Regions from separate parts of the Dietzia psychralcaliphila genome, predicted to be linked through region 1. Evidence: predicted binding sites of a transcription regulator. Region 1 holds the regulator's gene; each other region holds the start of a gene.
What was found. Region 1 encodes LexA, which represses DNA repair genes until DNA is damaged. Its sites were predicted from a motif close to CGAACANNTGTTCG; they were not measured.
Positions count from the first base shown of each region.

Region 2: a site for LexA is predicted at 2,480-2,493, ahead of A6048_RS03135 (HNH endonuclease signature motif containing protein). Genes of this name have one in related genera too.
Region 3: a site for LexA is predicted at 2,396-2,409, ahead of A6048_RS15110 (HNH endonuclease signature motif containing protein). Genes of this name have one in related genera too.

Region 1 covers NZ_CP015453.1:1,983,036-1,987,939, forward strand. Annotated here, with positions in the region: gene hrpA (ATP-dependent RNA helicase HrpA) at 1-718, shown strand, start outside; gene nrdR (transcriptional regulator NrdR) at 777-1,232, opposite strand; gene A6048_RS09075 (hypothetical protein) at 1,347-1,709, opposite strand; gene lexA (transcriptional repressor LexA) at 1,939-2,607, shown strand; gene hflX (GTPase HflX) at 2,647-4,095, opposite strand; gene dapF (diaminopimelate epimerase) at 4,110-4,904, opposite strand, start outside.
Region 2 covers NZ_CP015453.1:701,577-706,480, reverse strand. Annotated here, with positions in the region: gene A6048_RS03140 (acetaldehyde dehydrogenase (acetylating)) at 1-666, opposite strand, end outside; gene A6048_RS03135 (HNH endonuclease signature motif containing protein) at 772-2,436, opposite strand; gene A6048_RS03130 (IclR family transcriptional regulator) at 2,575-3,336, shown strand; gene A6048_RS03125 (2-keto-4-pentenoate hydratase) at 3,381-4,166, opposite strand; gene kstD (3-oxosteroid 1-dehydrogenase) at 4,227-4,904, shown strand, end outside.
Region 3 covers NZ_CP015453.1:3,262,516-3,267,419, reverse strand. Annotated here, with positions in the region: gene A6048_RS15130 (helix-turn-helix domain-containing protein) at 1-165, shown strand, start outside; gene A6048_RS15125 (hypothetical protein) at 162-344, shown strand; gene A6048_RS15120 (DedA family protein) at 354-1,046, opposite strand; gene fbaA (class II fructose-bisphosphate aldolase) at 1,180-2,223, shown strand; gene A6048_RS15110 (HNH endonuclease signature motif containing protein) at 2,444-4,051, shown strand; gene A6048_RS15105 (Rv0361 family membrane protein) at 4,090-4,695, opposite strand; gene A6048_RS15100 (alkaline phosphatase D family protein) at 4,814-4,904, opposite strand, start outside.

The DNA.
Region 1 (4,904 bases):
GGCCGCACAGACCACAGCCGTGCTGACCATGATCTCCGGCGGCCTGGTCTCGGCGACCTCGATAGTCCGGGGCCGTCCGGTCGAACAGCGCCTCGCGCTCACCCAGTATCCCCATGGAGGTGCCGACGGCCTGGTGTCGGATGCATCGTTGGCCGTGTGCGGGCGGATGCTCGCTCAACGCAAGGGAGCCCCCGTGCTCACGGTGGACGACTTCGCCCAGCTGCGTGCGACAGCCGAGTCCGAGGCTCCGGCCGCCGTGACCGCCGCCATCTCCGCCGCCCTGCCGGCGTTGGTGGCCGCCCAGTCGGTCTCAGCCCGTCTGGCGCAGGTGCCCCGGGAGATCGCAGACGACATCAGACCTGCTCTGGACTTCCTCGTCGGCAAGGGGTTCCTCGCGCGTCATCCGGCGGAATTGCTGCCCCAACTCGAGCGACATGTGAGGGCGATCGATCTCAGGCTGGACATGGCGGAGAAGTCACCGTCGAGGTACAGGGATCTCACAGCCCGACTGGAGACGTCCGAGGCAACGGTCGCGGAAGCGACGGCAGCGCTACGCAGACGACCGGGTGGGGCGCGGACCTCTCGGGATCTGCGGTGGCTGCTGGCGGAGTACCGGGTCGGACTCTTCGCGCAATCGCTGGGAACCGCTCGTCCGGTATCCGCCGAGCGGATCGAGAAGGCCGTCGCCGCGGCGCTGTCGCGACGCAACGGGCGGTGAACCCACACACAGCGCATTCGCTGTCAGGCGGAGCGCTGAGCCTCCGCCGGTAGGCGCGCTAGTGCGTGGCGTGCCGCTCACGGAGGGCGATGATCTCGCTCTCGAAATCCGCGGCCGAACTGAATTGCTTGTAGACGGACGCGAAGCGCAGGTAGGCGACCTCGTCGAGATCCTGGAGCGGGCCCAGGATCGCGAGACCGATTTCGTGCGCGGGAACCTCTGACGCCCCGCCCGCCCTGACGGCGTCCTCGACCTGTTGTGCCAGACGCCGGAGAGCGTCTTCCTCCACCGCCCGACCCTGGCACGCGCGTCTGACGCCGCGAACCACCTTGTCGCGGCTGAAGCTCTCGGTGACGCCGCTGCGCTTGAGCACGGTCAACAACGGAGTCTCGAGGGTCGTGAACCGGTGTCCGCATTCAGGGCACTCGCGTCGACGTCTGATCGCCTGCCCTTCGTCGACCGACCGCGAGTCGATCACCCGGGAGTCCTCGTGGTGACATATGGGGCAGTACATTCCAGCTTCGCCATTCGTCGACCGGCTCCGCACGTGTCCGCCGGCAGTAGCCGACAGCGGTACGGGGGCGACGGGTCGCCGTCCCGGGATCATTCTAGAAGGCGATGCCATAGGTCACGCGTAGGCGGGCCCGCCCAGGAGTGCCAGCGCCAGCAGCATCAGGACCCCGAACACGATTCCGCAGACCAACAGAGCCCACGTGGGGACGTCGTCGACCACCGGCGCATTCGTCCGCACTTCGCCGCCGCAGGCTCTGACCTGGTCCGCCGACGCGGGTCGGACGAGCACCCGACGACCGGGTGCCACCGATCGTGTGGACAGCTGACGTCCACGGTCGAGGGTCCGCGTGGTGTGACGGATGTGCGTGTCGCGGCGGGACCGCAGCCCGGACGCGGCGGGCCGGTCGTGGTCGGTCGCGCAGACCTCCGTCCAGTGCATCGACGGACGCGCCTGTGACTGCATCTCCAGAACGGACATGAAAACTCCCAACTCGATATGGTGTGCGAAGTTCGTTCGCACGCCCGTGTGCATTTGTGTGCACATCTGTTCGAACTCGAACCTGACTAGAGTTGTATCACGCGGGTCCGACAGAGTCGACATTCCAGAGGATATTTCTTCGAACACCTGTGTGGCGCGGACGGTCCGCGGGAAGTAGGGTGTACACAGATAGAGACGTCGAACACCCATTCGCCGAAGGGACCCACACATGCCCAAGCCCGACTTCGAGGCCCTGACGCCTCGTCAGAAGAGCGTTCTGTTGCATATCCACGACACGGTCAAGGACCGGGGCTACCCCCCGAGCATCCGCGAGATCGGTGACGCCGTCGGTCTGCAGTCGACCTCCTCTGTCGCACACCAGTTGCGGACACTGGAGAAGAAGGGCTTCCTGACCCGGGATCCTCACAAGCCGCGGGCTGTCGACGTCCACGGCGTCCCGGGGCAGCGGTCCCGGGGACGGCGCGCACCTGCTCAGGAGGAGCCGCGGCCCAGTGGGGCGGTCGAGCCGGTATACGTTCCCGTACTGGGCCGCATCGCGGCCGGCGGGCCGATCCTGGCCGAGCAGGCGGTGGAGGAGGTCTTCCCACTCCCGTCGGATCTGGTGGGTTCCGGCGACCTGTTCATGCTCCGAGTGGTCGGTGAGTCGATGATCGACGCCGCCATCTGTGACGGCGACTACGTGGTGGTACGTCGGCAGAACGTGGCGGACAACGGAGACATCGTGGCGGCGATGATCGACGGGGAGGCAACCGTCAAGACCTTCCGCAGGGACGCGAGCGGGGTGTGGCTCCTGCCCCACAACCCGTCGTTCAGTCCGATTCCCGGGGAGCACGCGACGATCCTGGGGAAGGTCGTCACCGTCTTCCGCAAGCTCTGACCCCGCGCGGAGTCGGTGTCGTCTGACCTCGTGACAGGGTCAGGCGACACCGTCGTGCGAACTGCCGGTGCGGTACTCCCCTAGCTCTCCGGCCACGGAGGAGGGCAGCCGGACCACGATCCGGGTGCCGTCCTGCGTGTGTTGCTCGTCCACCACTGCGCCCTCTGCGTGCACACGGGAGACCACGTCACCCCGGGTGAAGGGGATCTCGAGCGTCACCTGCGTGTCCCCGGAGGCGACAACCCGCATGATCCGTTCGAGGAGCTCGTCGAAGCCTTCTCCCGTCGCCGCCGAGACGAAGACCGCGTCCGGGAGGGCGTGATGTAGTTCGGTCAGCACGACGGGGTCCGCCACATCGATCTTGTTGATCACCACGAGCTCGCGCGGACTCTCAGCGTTCTGTTCCTCGACGACATCGTTGATGACGGTGCGGACGGCCTCGATCTGGCGCAGCGGGAAGGCGTCCGACCCGTCCACCACGTGCAGGAGCAGCTCGGAATCGACGACCTCCTCCAGCGTCGAACGGAAGGCCTCGACGAGCTGCGTCGGGAGGTGTCGGACGAACCCGACGGTGTCGGTGAAGACCACGGTGCGCCCGTCCGGGAGCTCGGCCCGCCGGGTGGTGGGGTCGAGGGTGGCGAACAGCGCGTTCTGGACCAGAACGCCGGCACCGGTGAGGCGGTTGAGCAGACTGGACTTGCCGGCGTTCGTGTACCCGGCGATAGCGATCGAGGGCACCGGGGTGGCGCGCCGGCGGTGCCGCTTGGTGTCCCGGGCCTGCTTCATGCCCTTGATCTCCCGACGCAGCCTGGCCGTGCGCTCCCGGATACGGCGGCGATCCGTCTCGATCTTCGTCTCACCGGGACCGCGGAGACCGACGCCCCCGTTGCTGCCCGCCCGGCCACCCGCCTGCCTGGAGAGTGCCTCGCCCCAGCCGCGTAGGCGCGGCAACATGTACTCCATCTGCGCCAGGGAGACCTGGGCCTTGCCCTCACGGCTGGTCGCGTGTTGGGCGAAGATGTCGAGGATCAACGCGGTGCGGTCGATGACCTTGACGTTGACGACCTTCTCCAGGGCGATCAGCTGACCGGGAGTGAGCTCACCGTCACAAATCACCGTGTCGGCGCCGGTCGCGTCGATCACGTCCTTCAGCGTCTTGGCCTTGCCCGAGCCGATGTAGGTGGCGGCGTCGGGCTTGTCGCGGCGCTGGATCAGCGCATCGCACACCTCCGAGCCGGCCGTCTCGGCGAGCTGGGCCAATTCGGCCATCGCGGCCTCTGCCTGTGCTGCGGATCCCTCGGTCCAGACCCCTACGAGGACGACCCGCTCCAGCCGGAGTTGGCGGTACTCGGCGTCGTTGACGTCCTGGAGCTCGGTCGACAATCCGGCGACGCGGCGCAGCGAGGAGCGCTCCTCGAGCTGGAAGTCGCCGACCGAAGGATCATGGTCTCGTGTGGCCCGGTCAGGGGCGGTGTCATCGGTAGTCATTCACCGGCATCATCTCATAATTCCGATCGCGACGCCTCCGGGCGAGGAGTTGCGCCCGAGCGCCGGAACCACCCCTCAGCGACGATCGCGGAGGGCCCCGTCAGTGCGGAACCGCCCTCGGTCAGGGACACCTCGATCTCTCCCCCGGGCACTTCCACCACCACCTCGCCCATGGCCTCGCCGGCATCGGCGAGGGCGGCGACGGCGGTGGCGACGATTCCCGTACCGCAGGACATCGTCTCCCCTGATCCACGTTCGTGGACTCGCATCGACACCCGCCCGTCGGTGAGCGGTGTGGCGATCTCCACGTTGACCCCCCCGGGGAAGAACCCGGTGTCGTACACCGGGGCTTCGTGCACCGGCAGGTCACGCAGCGCCGCGGCTCCCAACCCCGGGACGATGCATGCGAGGTGGGGGTTGCCCATGTCGACGGCGAGGCCGGCGTACACCCGACCACCCAGGTCGACGGAGGAGACCCCGAGGAGTCCGGGCTCCCCCATGTCGACCCGGACCACGGCGTGGTTCCCGTCGTGCTCGAGGATCTCGGCGGGCCGTGGTCCGGAACGCGTGCCGATGGGGATCCGGCCGACCCCTGCCCGCCCGGTCGACACCAGGGCGTGGGCGAAGACCCTCACCCCGTTCCCACACATCTCCGCGGTCGAACCGTCCGCATTGCGGTAGTCCATGAACCAGTCGTCGTCGTCCACACCCTCCGGCAGGACGGTGAGAACACCCCGTTCCACCAGGGCTCCCGCGGTTGCGATCCGGAGCACGCCGTCGGCGCCGATCCCGGCGCGTCTGTCGCAGAG
Region 2 (4,904 bases), 1.3 Mb from region 1:
GTGGTCGGCATCCTCGGGGATGGCGCAGAAGATGGTGTCCCGCATGATCATGGGCGGCTCTGCGGGGTTGAGGATGATGATCGCCTTTCCACGCTTGGCGCCACCGACCTTCTCGATGGCCAGCTTGGTGGTCTCGGTGAACTCGTCGATGTTCGCGCGGGTCCCCGGCCCCGCCGACTCCGAGGAGACGGACGCGACGATCTCCGCGTACTCCACCGGCACGACCGACGAGACGGCGTGGACCATCGGGATGGTGGCCTGTCCGCCACAGGTGACCATGTTGTGGTTGGGCGCGTCGACGTGTTCGTGCAGGTTCGCGGGAGGGATCACCATCGGGCCCACCGCGGCGGGCGTGAGGTCGATGGCAGTGATGCCCGCCGCCTCGTAGCGGGGTGCGTACGCCTTGTGGACGTAGGCGCTGGTGGCTTCGAACAGCAGGTCGGGCTTCTCGCCTCCCGCCTCGATCGAGGCGAGCAGTTCGTCGGCGCCGCCCGACATACAGGTCAATCCGTGGTCCGCGGCGCGCTTCATCCCCTCGGACTCCGCGTCGATACCGATCATCCACTTGGGCTCGATGTACTCACTGCGCTCGAGCTTGTACATGAGGTCGGTTCCGATGTTTCCCGACCCGACTATCGCGGCGCTGAGCTTGGTCTTTTCTGTCATACCGACAGTCTCACCGCGTGGATCACCTGCCACAATTGGGCGTGCCACTCAGCGGAACAACTGGATCGGCGGACTACTGGGTCTGACCGGCAACAGAGTCCGATCTCAGGCGGGGCGGGTCTCGGTGCCTGGCGCCCGGTGGAGCGAGTTGGGGCGGGGCCGTTCGACTCCTGGCGGGTTGGCGAGGTAGCCGTCGGGGCTGATGAGGCGGTCGAGGTGGGTTCGCCATCGGTGGTCGAGGATCCGGTTTCGGGCTTGGGCCAGGGGGCCGGTGGGGGTGGTGCGGTGTTGGTGTCCGGTCTCGGTGAAGATGGTCAATTCGCCGAGGGGTCCGGGCTGGTAGGCGCAGTGTCCGAAGGTCTTCTCGCGGTGGTGCTTGCGGCAGAGGCAGATCAGGTTCCACTCGGCGGTCGGTCCGCCCATCTCGGGACTGTGGTGGTCGAAGGCGATGATGTGGTCGATTTCGCAGTCCTTGGCATCGACGGTGCATCCGGGGTGGCGGCAGGTGCCGTCACGGAGACGGATCCGCTCGGCCAGTGCAGGGGTGATGAAGTACTTGAGGACCGCGTCGGGCACGTCGAGCACTCCGGGTTGGGGGTCGATGAGTTCGAACCGAACTTTGGCGTCCCCGCCGGTCAGTAGTTCCTCGCACAACCAGTCGAAGCTGGCGTAGGCGCCGGTGACGAACTGGACCCGGTTGGGCAGGCCCTGGGCGATCGAGTTGATGATCGAGATCCGCACCGGCTTGTCGGTACCCCACGACGCACCCAGGGGCGGACGGTCACCCCTGGAACCGTCGGCGGAATCCGTGGAGTCAGCCGGTTCGGCAGTGCCCGCGGCGTCGCAGGAGCCAGCGGTGTCGGCGGGGTCGCGGGAGCCAGCGGTGTCGGCGGGGTCGCGGGAGTCGGCGGTGTCGGCGGGGTCGCGGGAGTCGGCGGGGTGGATGTCGTGGCCCTCGGGGTCATGCAGTGCGGCGCCGATGTCGTCGGTGTTCGGGTCACCCAGGGCGGCCAGGGCGTCGGCGCGCAACTGGTTGCGGGTGCGGGGATGGCCGGCGTCGTGGGCGTTACGGGCTGCGGCGTCGATCCGGCGGCGGAGTTTCTCGGCGTCGGCGCAGGGCAGGTTCGCCCACATGCTGGTCATGCCACTTCGGCCGGGGCGGAACCGGACGGTGCGTTGCTCGGCGGCGTCGGAGACGGCGTCCTGGGCACCGGTGGGGTCGCAGCGTTCGCGGGCGGCATCGACGGCGGTGTCCAGGGCTGCCCGGCTGGGGCGGTGGCCGCCGTCCAGTGCGCGGGCCAGGGCCCCGACCACCTCGGACTCGACCTCGCCGATGGTCTCGTCGGGGATCTCGGCCAACCGGCAGGCGGTGTCGATGGCCAACTGTTCGGGAAACTGGCCGCGCTCGACGGCCTTGCGCAACCGCGACAAGCGGGTGTGGATCTGCACGGCGGCGGTGACCAACCGCCCGGCGTGCCAGGTGGTCAGCGCCATCGCCGCGGCCAGGTGGTCGCGGGCCCGATCGGCCGGGTCCAGGCGGGCGAACGCCGGCCGCGGGCACACCACGTCGCCATGGGCGGCCTCGTCGAGGCGCCTCATCGTGTCGACGATGTGGTGAGCGGCCTGCAGACGGGTTGCCGCCGCGAGGTTCTGCGCCAACGTGGCCGACCGCGCCACCTCACTCAGCGCCTCGGCGCCGAGCGTGTCCAACGGCTCCGGCGCCACGCGAAGCGACCCGTACTCGAACCAACTCGCCATCGTCACGCTCATCACCGCCACACCTCCCGCGCCACAACCGACGACCCGTCATATTCGAACGTGTGTACTACACTAGTGCAACCGTCGAATTAGCGCAAGTGTTCGAACAAGACGGGCCGCGATGTCGGGGCCCCGCGCTACACTCACCGCATGAACGAACCACCCGCCTCCCCCGTCGACCGCGCCTTCGACGTGCTACGGGTGACGGCGGCGGGCACCGGCCTGACCCTGAGCGAGATCTCTCGCGAGGCCGGGCTGGCCAAGTCCACGACCCTTCGCCTACTGACCGCGCTGGAACGCAACGATGCGGTGACGCGCATCGGACAGCGCTACCGACTTGGGCCGCTGGTGCACGAGCTCGATCCGACACCCGCCTCGCCGGTGTACGAGCGGACCCGCCGCGTCCTCACTCCCTTCCTCGCGCACCTATTCGAGGCGACCCGGGCGACGGTGCATCTGGCCACGCTGCACGGTGACGAGGTCGTGTACCTCAACAAGCTGCACGGTCCGCGGCCGATCCCGTCGCCGTCGCGGATCGGCGGCGGACTGCCGGCCTATTGCACCGGTGTGGGCAAAGCGATGCTGGCGTTCGACGACGCGGCCGCCGAGCGGGTGACGCAGGGCCCTCTGGTCGCCTGGACTGAGACCACGTTGACCTCGCCGGATGCGCTCGCCGTGGAGCTCGCGGAGATCCGGCGCAGGAGGCGAGCGGTGGATAGGGCGGAACTCACGCCAGGCCTCTACTGTGTGGCCGCGCCGGTGTTCGACGACGACGAGGAGGGCACCGGAGGCACGCGAGCAGTGGCGGCCTTGTCCGCGAGTGCCGCGGACGGGGCTGCACTCGCGCGACTCGAGCCGCTGGTCACCAGGGTGGCGGTGGCCGCCAGTCGCGCGATGGCGTCAGACCGCTAGGAGAGGCGTCCTAGCTGGACTCCGGCGTCAGCTCACGTCCCGCGCTAGTTGAATTCCATGGTCACGTCGCCCAGGCCCGCGAACTCCGCGCGGAAGGAATCGCCGGGAGCGGCGTCCATGGCGCGGATCGCGGTGCCGGGCAGGATCACGTCGCCCCTGCGCAGGCGGACGCCGAACTTGGCGACCGTCGAGGCCAGCCAGCCCACCGAGTTGAGCGGGTTCCCCAGTACCGCGTCGGACCGACCCGAGGCCAGGAACTCACCGTTCTTGTAGAGGGTCGCGTCGATCGCGGCGACGTCGATGTCCGCCAGCCTCACCCGCTGCGCCCCCACGACGTACCCACAGGAAGAGGCGTTGTCAGCGATCGTGTCGGGCAGGGTGATCTTCCAGTCGCGGATCCGCGAGTCGATGAGCTCGATCGACGGCACCACCCACTCGATGGCCGCGGCGGCCTCCTCCTGCGAGCACCCCTCCGGCGGGATGTCGGAACCGAGGATGAAGCCCACCTCGACCTCGACACGTGGGAAACAGAATCGGGCAGCCTCGACCGGGGCCCCCTCGGGGTACTCCATCGTGTCGAGGAGATGTCCGTAGTCGGGCTCGTCGACGCCCATCATCTCCTGCATGGCCTTGGAAGCCAGGCCGACCTTGTGCCCCGTGACCACCGCGCCGGCCCCGAGCTTCCGCCGGATGTTGACGAGCTGGATCTCGAACGCGTCATCCGGGGTCATGTCGGGGTGGTCGGCGGTGAGCGGCGCGATCGGAGCGACGTCGGCTTCGGCGTCCCAGAGTCGCTGAGCGAGTGTGGCGCGGGTCTCCTCATTGAGCATGAACGGGATGCTACCTCGACCGTCTGGCGCTACAGCCCCCGGTTCTATAACGTGTTCTACATGGCAGACCAGGAATTCGACGTCGTCGTCGTCGGCAGCGGTGGAGCAGGCATGACGGCCGCCCTCGCAGCAGCGAAGAAGGGCCTCAGCGTGGTCCTCGTGGAGAAGGCCCCCCACTACGGAGGCTCCACCGCCCGCTCCGGTGGCGGCGTGTGGATCCCGGGGAACTCCGTCCTCCGGCGGGACGGGGTCCAGGACACCCCTGAGGCCGCCCGCACCTACCTCCGGTCGATCGTCGGCGACGTCGTGGCCCCGGAGCGGATCGACGCGTACGTCGACCGTGGCCCCGAGGTCCTGGAGTTCGTCCTCGACAACTCCCCCCTCGAGATGGAGTGGGTCGTGGACTACTCGGACTACTACCCCGAGGCCCCGGGGGGACGGCTCGGCGGCAGGTCAGTCGAGCCCAAGCCGTTCGATCTGCGCCAGTTGGGCTCAGAGGCGTCGAGGCTCGAGCCCCCTTACGCCAAAGCCCCCGCGAACATGGTGGTCAAGCAGTCCGACTACCGCTGGCTCAACCTGCTGCAGCGCCCCACCACCAAGGGCATCCGGCGCTCGGTCCGGGTCTCGGTTCGCATGCTCGTGGCCAAGGCCCGCGGGGCCAACATGGTGGGCATGGGCCGCGCGCTCATCGCCGCCATGCGCAAGGGCCTCCTGGACGCGGGCGTCCCGGTGTGGCTC
Region 3 (4,904 bases), 1.3 Mb from region 1:
AAGATGAGCGTCGGCGAGTTCGCGGAACGGGTGGGGCTGACGCCCGCGAACGTGTCGGTGTTGAAGAACGGGCGCGCCAAGGCGGTGCGGTTCAGCACGCTCGAGGCCATGTGCCGCGTGCTCGACTGCCAACCCGGTGACCTGTTGGAGTGGGTGGAGGAATGAGGAACGCAGCGGAGTTCGTCCTGGTCCTCGTCGGGGTGCTGGCGGTGTTGGGTCTCGGTGGCGCGGCGATCGTCTACGGCGGTGCGGACGACTCGCCGGGTCTCCAGGGGGCAGGTGTGATCGTGGTGATCGGCGCGACCGTCACCGCCCTCCGCTGGCGGGGCGGTCGGCACCGGTAGGAGTCGAGATCAGGCCGCCGGGGCGGAGGGCCCGTTGCGGATGCGGTCGACGAGCTTCGGCCCGGCGGTGACGGCCATCGGCAGCACCGACACCAGCACGATCCCGATGAGGATCAGGTCGATGTGCTGCTTGATAAAGGCGAATTGCCCCAGCCACGCGCCGAGTGACGTCACCCCCGCGGCCCAGAGCACGGCACCCACCACGTTGAACGTGACGAACACCCGGTATCGCATCCCCGCCATGCCGGCGACCAGCGGCGCGTAGGTTCGCACGATCGGCACGAAGCGGCACAGGATGATGGTGGCCGGCCCCCACTTGTCGAAGAACTCGTGGGCCTCGCGGATGTAGACCTGCTTGAAGATCCGGCCGTCGGGCCGGTCCCGCAGGTGATGGCCCCACCTGTTGCCGATCAAGTAGCCCACCTGGTCGCCGAGGAACGCCGCGATCGGGGCGGCCACCAACACCACCCACAGCGGTGCGAACGGGTTGTCCTGCTGGGTGAGCAGTCCCGCGGTGAACAACAGCGAGTCGCCGGGCAGGAACGGGAACAGCAGGCCGGACTCGATGAAGACCACGGCGAGGAGGGCCGGGAGGATGGCGCTGCCGAACGGACCGTCGCCGGACAGCCAGAACTCGGGGTCCATGAATCCGGGGCCGAGCGACAGGACGTGCTGGGCCTGGTCGGCCAACAGGTGCGTGATCACCTCGGGAATCGTAGACCCGCACTCCTGGGAAACCGCTGAAGCTGTGCCCCCGCTGCTCCTCCGGGCCCGCGACCTCGACAGGCCTCGTAGGATGGGGTCAGTCACAGCGCCGAAAACTGGAGGATCGTCAATGCCTATCGCCACCCCGGAGCAGTACAAAGACATGCTCGACCGGGCTCGCAAGGAGGGCTTCGCCTACCCCGCGATCAACTGCACCTCCTCGGAGACCATCAACGCGGCCATCAAGGGATTCGCCGATGCGGGCTCCGACGGCATCATCCAGTTCTCGACCGGTGGAGCCGAGTTCGGCTCCGGCCTGAACGTCAAGGACATGGTGACCGGCGCCGTCGCGCTCGCCGAGTTCGCGCACATCGTGGCCGAGAAGTACGATGTACTGGTCGCGCTGCACACCGACCACTGCCCCGAGGACAAGCTCGACACCTTCGTCCGCCCGCTCATCCAGATCTCCCAGGAGCGCGTCGACGCCGGCAAGAACCCGCTGTTCCAGTCGCACATGTGGGACGGCTCGGCCACCCCGCTCGACCGCAACCTCGAGATCGCCAAGGAGCTGCTCGAGAAGACGGCCAGCGCCAACCAGATCCTCGAGATCGAGATCGGCGTCGTCGGCGGCGAGGAGGACGGTGTCGAGAACGAGATCAACGAGAAGCTCTACACCTCACGCGAGGACTTCGAGGCCACCATCGACGCCCTCGGTGCCGGCAACACGGGCCAGCGCTACCTGCTCGCCGCCACTTTCGGCAACGTCCACGGCGTCTACAAGCCGGGCAACGTTGTCCTGCGTCCCGAGGTGCTCAAGATGGGCCAGGAGGTCGCGGTGGAGAAGCTCGGACTGGACCAGGGCGACCTGCCGTTCGACTTCGTCTTCCACGGCGGCTCGGGCTCGGCCAAGAGCGAGATCGAGGAGGCGCTGAGCTACGGCGTCATCAAGATGAACGTCGACACCGACACCCAGTACGCGTTCACCCGCCCGATCGTGGGGCAGATGTTCGCCAACTACGACAGCGTGCTCAAGGTCGACGGCGAGGTGGGCAACAAGAAGTTCTACGACCCGCGCTCGTACCTGAAGAAGGCCGAGCAGGCCATGTCCGAGCGCGTCGTCGAGGCGTGCAACGACCTCAAGTCGGCCGGCAAGTCCAAGGGTGCGTCTGCCTGAACAGAGTCTCCGGCCTGATCTGACTCACGGCGACCCGACGGGATCGGTGCACCAGCGGCGTCCCTCCTTCAGCGGAGGGGCGCCGCTGTCGTGTGATGGCCAGGAGGCCTGGGTGCATATCCGGAGGAAGTGCTTTCGAACTCTTGTGCTATCTACTCGCTGCCGATAGAATAGACCACACGTTCGATTAGTGGCGGGGGGTGTGGTGGTGGATCCGATGATGACGACGACGAGCTCGGCGGCGTTCGGGGCGCTGCGCGCCGTGCCGGAGGCTCTCGACACCCTGGGCGCCGAGGCGTTGAGCGAGGTGGCGCGGTCGGCCACGGTGGCGCAGAACCTGGCCGCGGCCACCCGGTTGCAGGCCGCGCACCTGCTGGTCGAGGCGATGGGGCGGCTCGACCGTGAGGCGCATGGGCCGGACCCCTGTCGGCAGCCTGGCGATTCCCGCCCCGCCGATTCTCGTCCTGCCTACGCGCGCCTGGACCCGGCCGATCGGGCTCGTGACCACCTGACCGCGGCCATGTCCCTGACCGGGTGGCACGCCGCGCGTCTGGTCACCGCCGGCGTGCAGATCCACACGCGCCTTCCGCTTCTGCGCAAAGCCGTCGAGCGGGGCCTGTTGCCCGAACAGTTGGCCATCGACACCGCCTGCCGGCTGGCCGAGGTCCCCGACCAGATCATCGCGGCAGTGGAATCGGAGATCGTCGGCGCCCTGGCCCGGGACCTGGACGGGGGCCACCGGCCCAGCCGCACAGCCCTGGACACCGCGGTCGACGCAGCGAGAGAACGCCACGATCCCCGGGCCGCCGAGGACGCAGTGGGCGCCGCCGTCGAACAGCGCACCGTCCGGTTCCGCCCCGGCCGCGACGGTATGACCAGCATGTGGGCCACCCTGCCCAGCGGCGCCGCCGAGAAGCTGCGCCGCCGCATCGAGGCCGCCGCCCGCGCCGCCTCCGAGGCAGGCCATCCCCGCACCCGCGACCAACTACGCGCCGACGCCCTGTGCGCGCTCGGGGACCCGAACACCAACGACATCGGCACGGCCCTGCACGACGCAGAGAACGCCACCGACCCCGCCGACCGCGCTGATCACGTCGGTCGCGCCGACAGCGGCGCAGACTGCTCAGGTCACGCCGACCCCGCCGACCCCGCCGCCGCCGGCTCGGCCAGGCCGCGACCGGGTGCGTCGTGGGGCACCGAACAACCCATCCGGATCTCGATCATCGACAGCATCGCCCAGGGGCTGCCCAACCGCGTCCAGTTCGTCAACGGCGCCTACTCGAGCTTCGACTGGTTGTGCGAGGAACTGCTCTCCGGCGGCGAGGCCAAGGTGCGGTTCGAACTGATCGACCCGCAGCCGGGCGTGCTGGACAAACCGGACGCGGTACTCAAGTACTTCATCACCCCTGCGCTGGCCGAGCGGATCCGGCTTCGTGACGGGACCTGCCGCCACCCCGGATGCACCGTCGATGCCCACGACTGCGAAATTGACCACATCATCGCCTTCGACCACCTGCGCCCCGAGATGGGCGGACCGACCGCCGAGTGGAACCTGATCTGCCTGTGCCGCAAGCACCACCGCGAGAAGACCTTCGGCCACTGCGCCTACAAGCCCGGACCCCTCGGCGAACTGACCATCATCACCGAAACCGGACACGAACACCGCACCACCCCACACGGGCCACTGGCCCAGGCACGCGACCGGATCCTCGACCACCGATGGCGACAACACCTCGACCGCCTCATCGCCGACGACGGCCACCTCACCAACCCACCAGGCTCCGAGCGGAACAGCTGCCACGGGTCGATCCGGCTGAGCGGCGCGTAGTCTGCCCGCGAGGCTCAGGGCGAGCGGCCGTCGGGGACTCAGCCGGGCTGATCGCCCTGAGGCACCGCGCCCATTCCCACACCGGGCTCGCACACCTTCCAGGCGCCGTCCTCGTTGAGCATCCGTACCTGCTCAGGCGCGGAATCGTCAGATTCCGACTCCACTGTGGCCGTGGCGACGTCGCCCTCGATCTCGACACCGGTGACCTCGAGATCCTGCGGGAACGAACCCGCGATGGACTCTCGCAGCATCGCGTCGAGATCGGTGCCGGTCTGCTCACCCGAGGCGGTGATGTTGTCCACCAGGTCCTGCGGAACCCGGTTCTCCTCGCAGAGATGGCTGTTGAACTCGGAGAACGAGTCCGAGCCGGTCATCTCGCGCAATGTCTGCTCGACCGCGCGCTCCGCTCGAGCCGACGACGACATCGGCCCGGCCGCGACCAGCCACACGAGCGCAGCGACCACCACGGCAGCGACGACGGCCGCCGCCACCAGCGCCACACGGAGACCGCCCCGCCGACCATCGACCGCACGTGACCCACCTGTGGAGCCCGCACCTGTCGAGCTCGTGCCCCCCGGGCTCCCGCCCGTGTGATCCCCGGGCTCGGGTTCGCCTGCCGGCGGCTGCTGACTCGTCGTCGTCATCCATCACTCCCGGTACCGCGTCGTGCCCCCGGACGGGGCGCATCGACCCGCCACCGTAGTCCACGAAGTCGTGAACCGGCTGTGCGTGCCGCCCCCCGCAGTCCCGGGGGGAGCAGTATCAGGGCAGAGGTCCGGCGGGCTCCAGCTGGTCGGTGCCGTGCCGGACGCGCCAGCTGGCGATGGGGTAGGCGCCACTGGCGGGGTCCTCG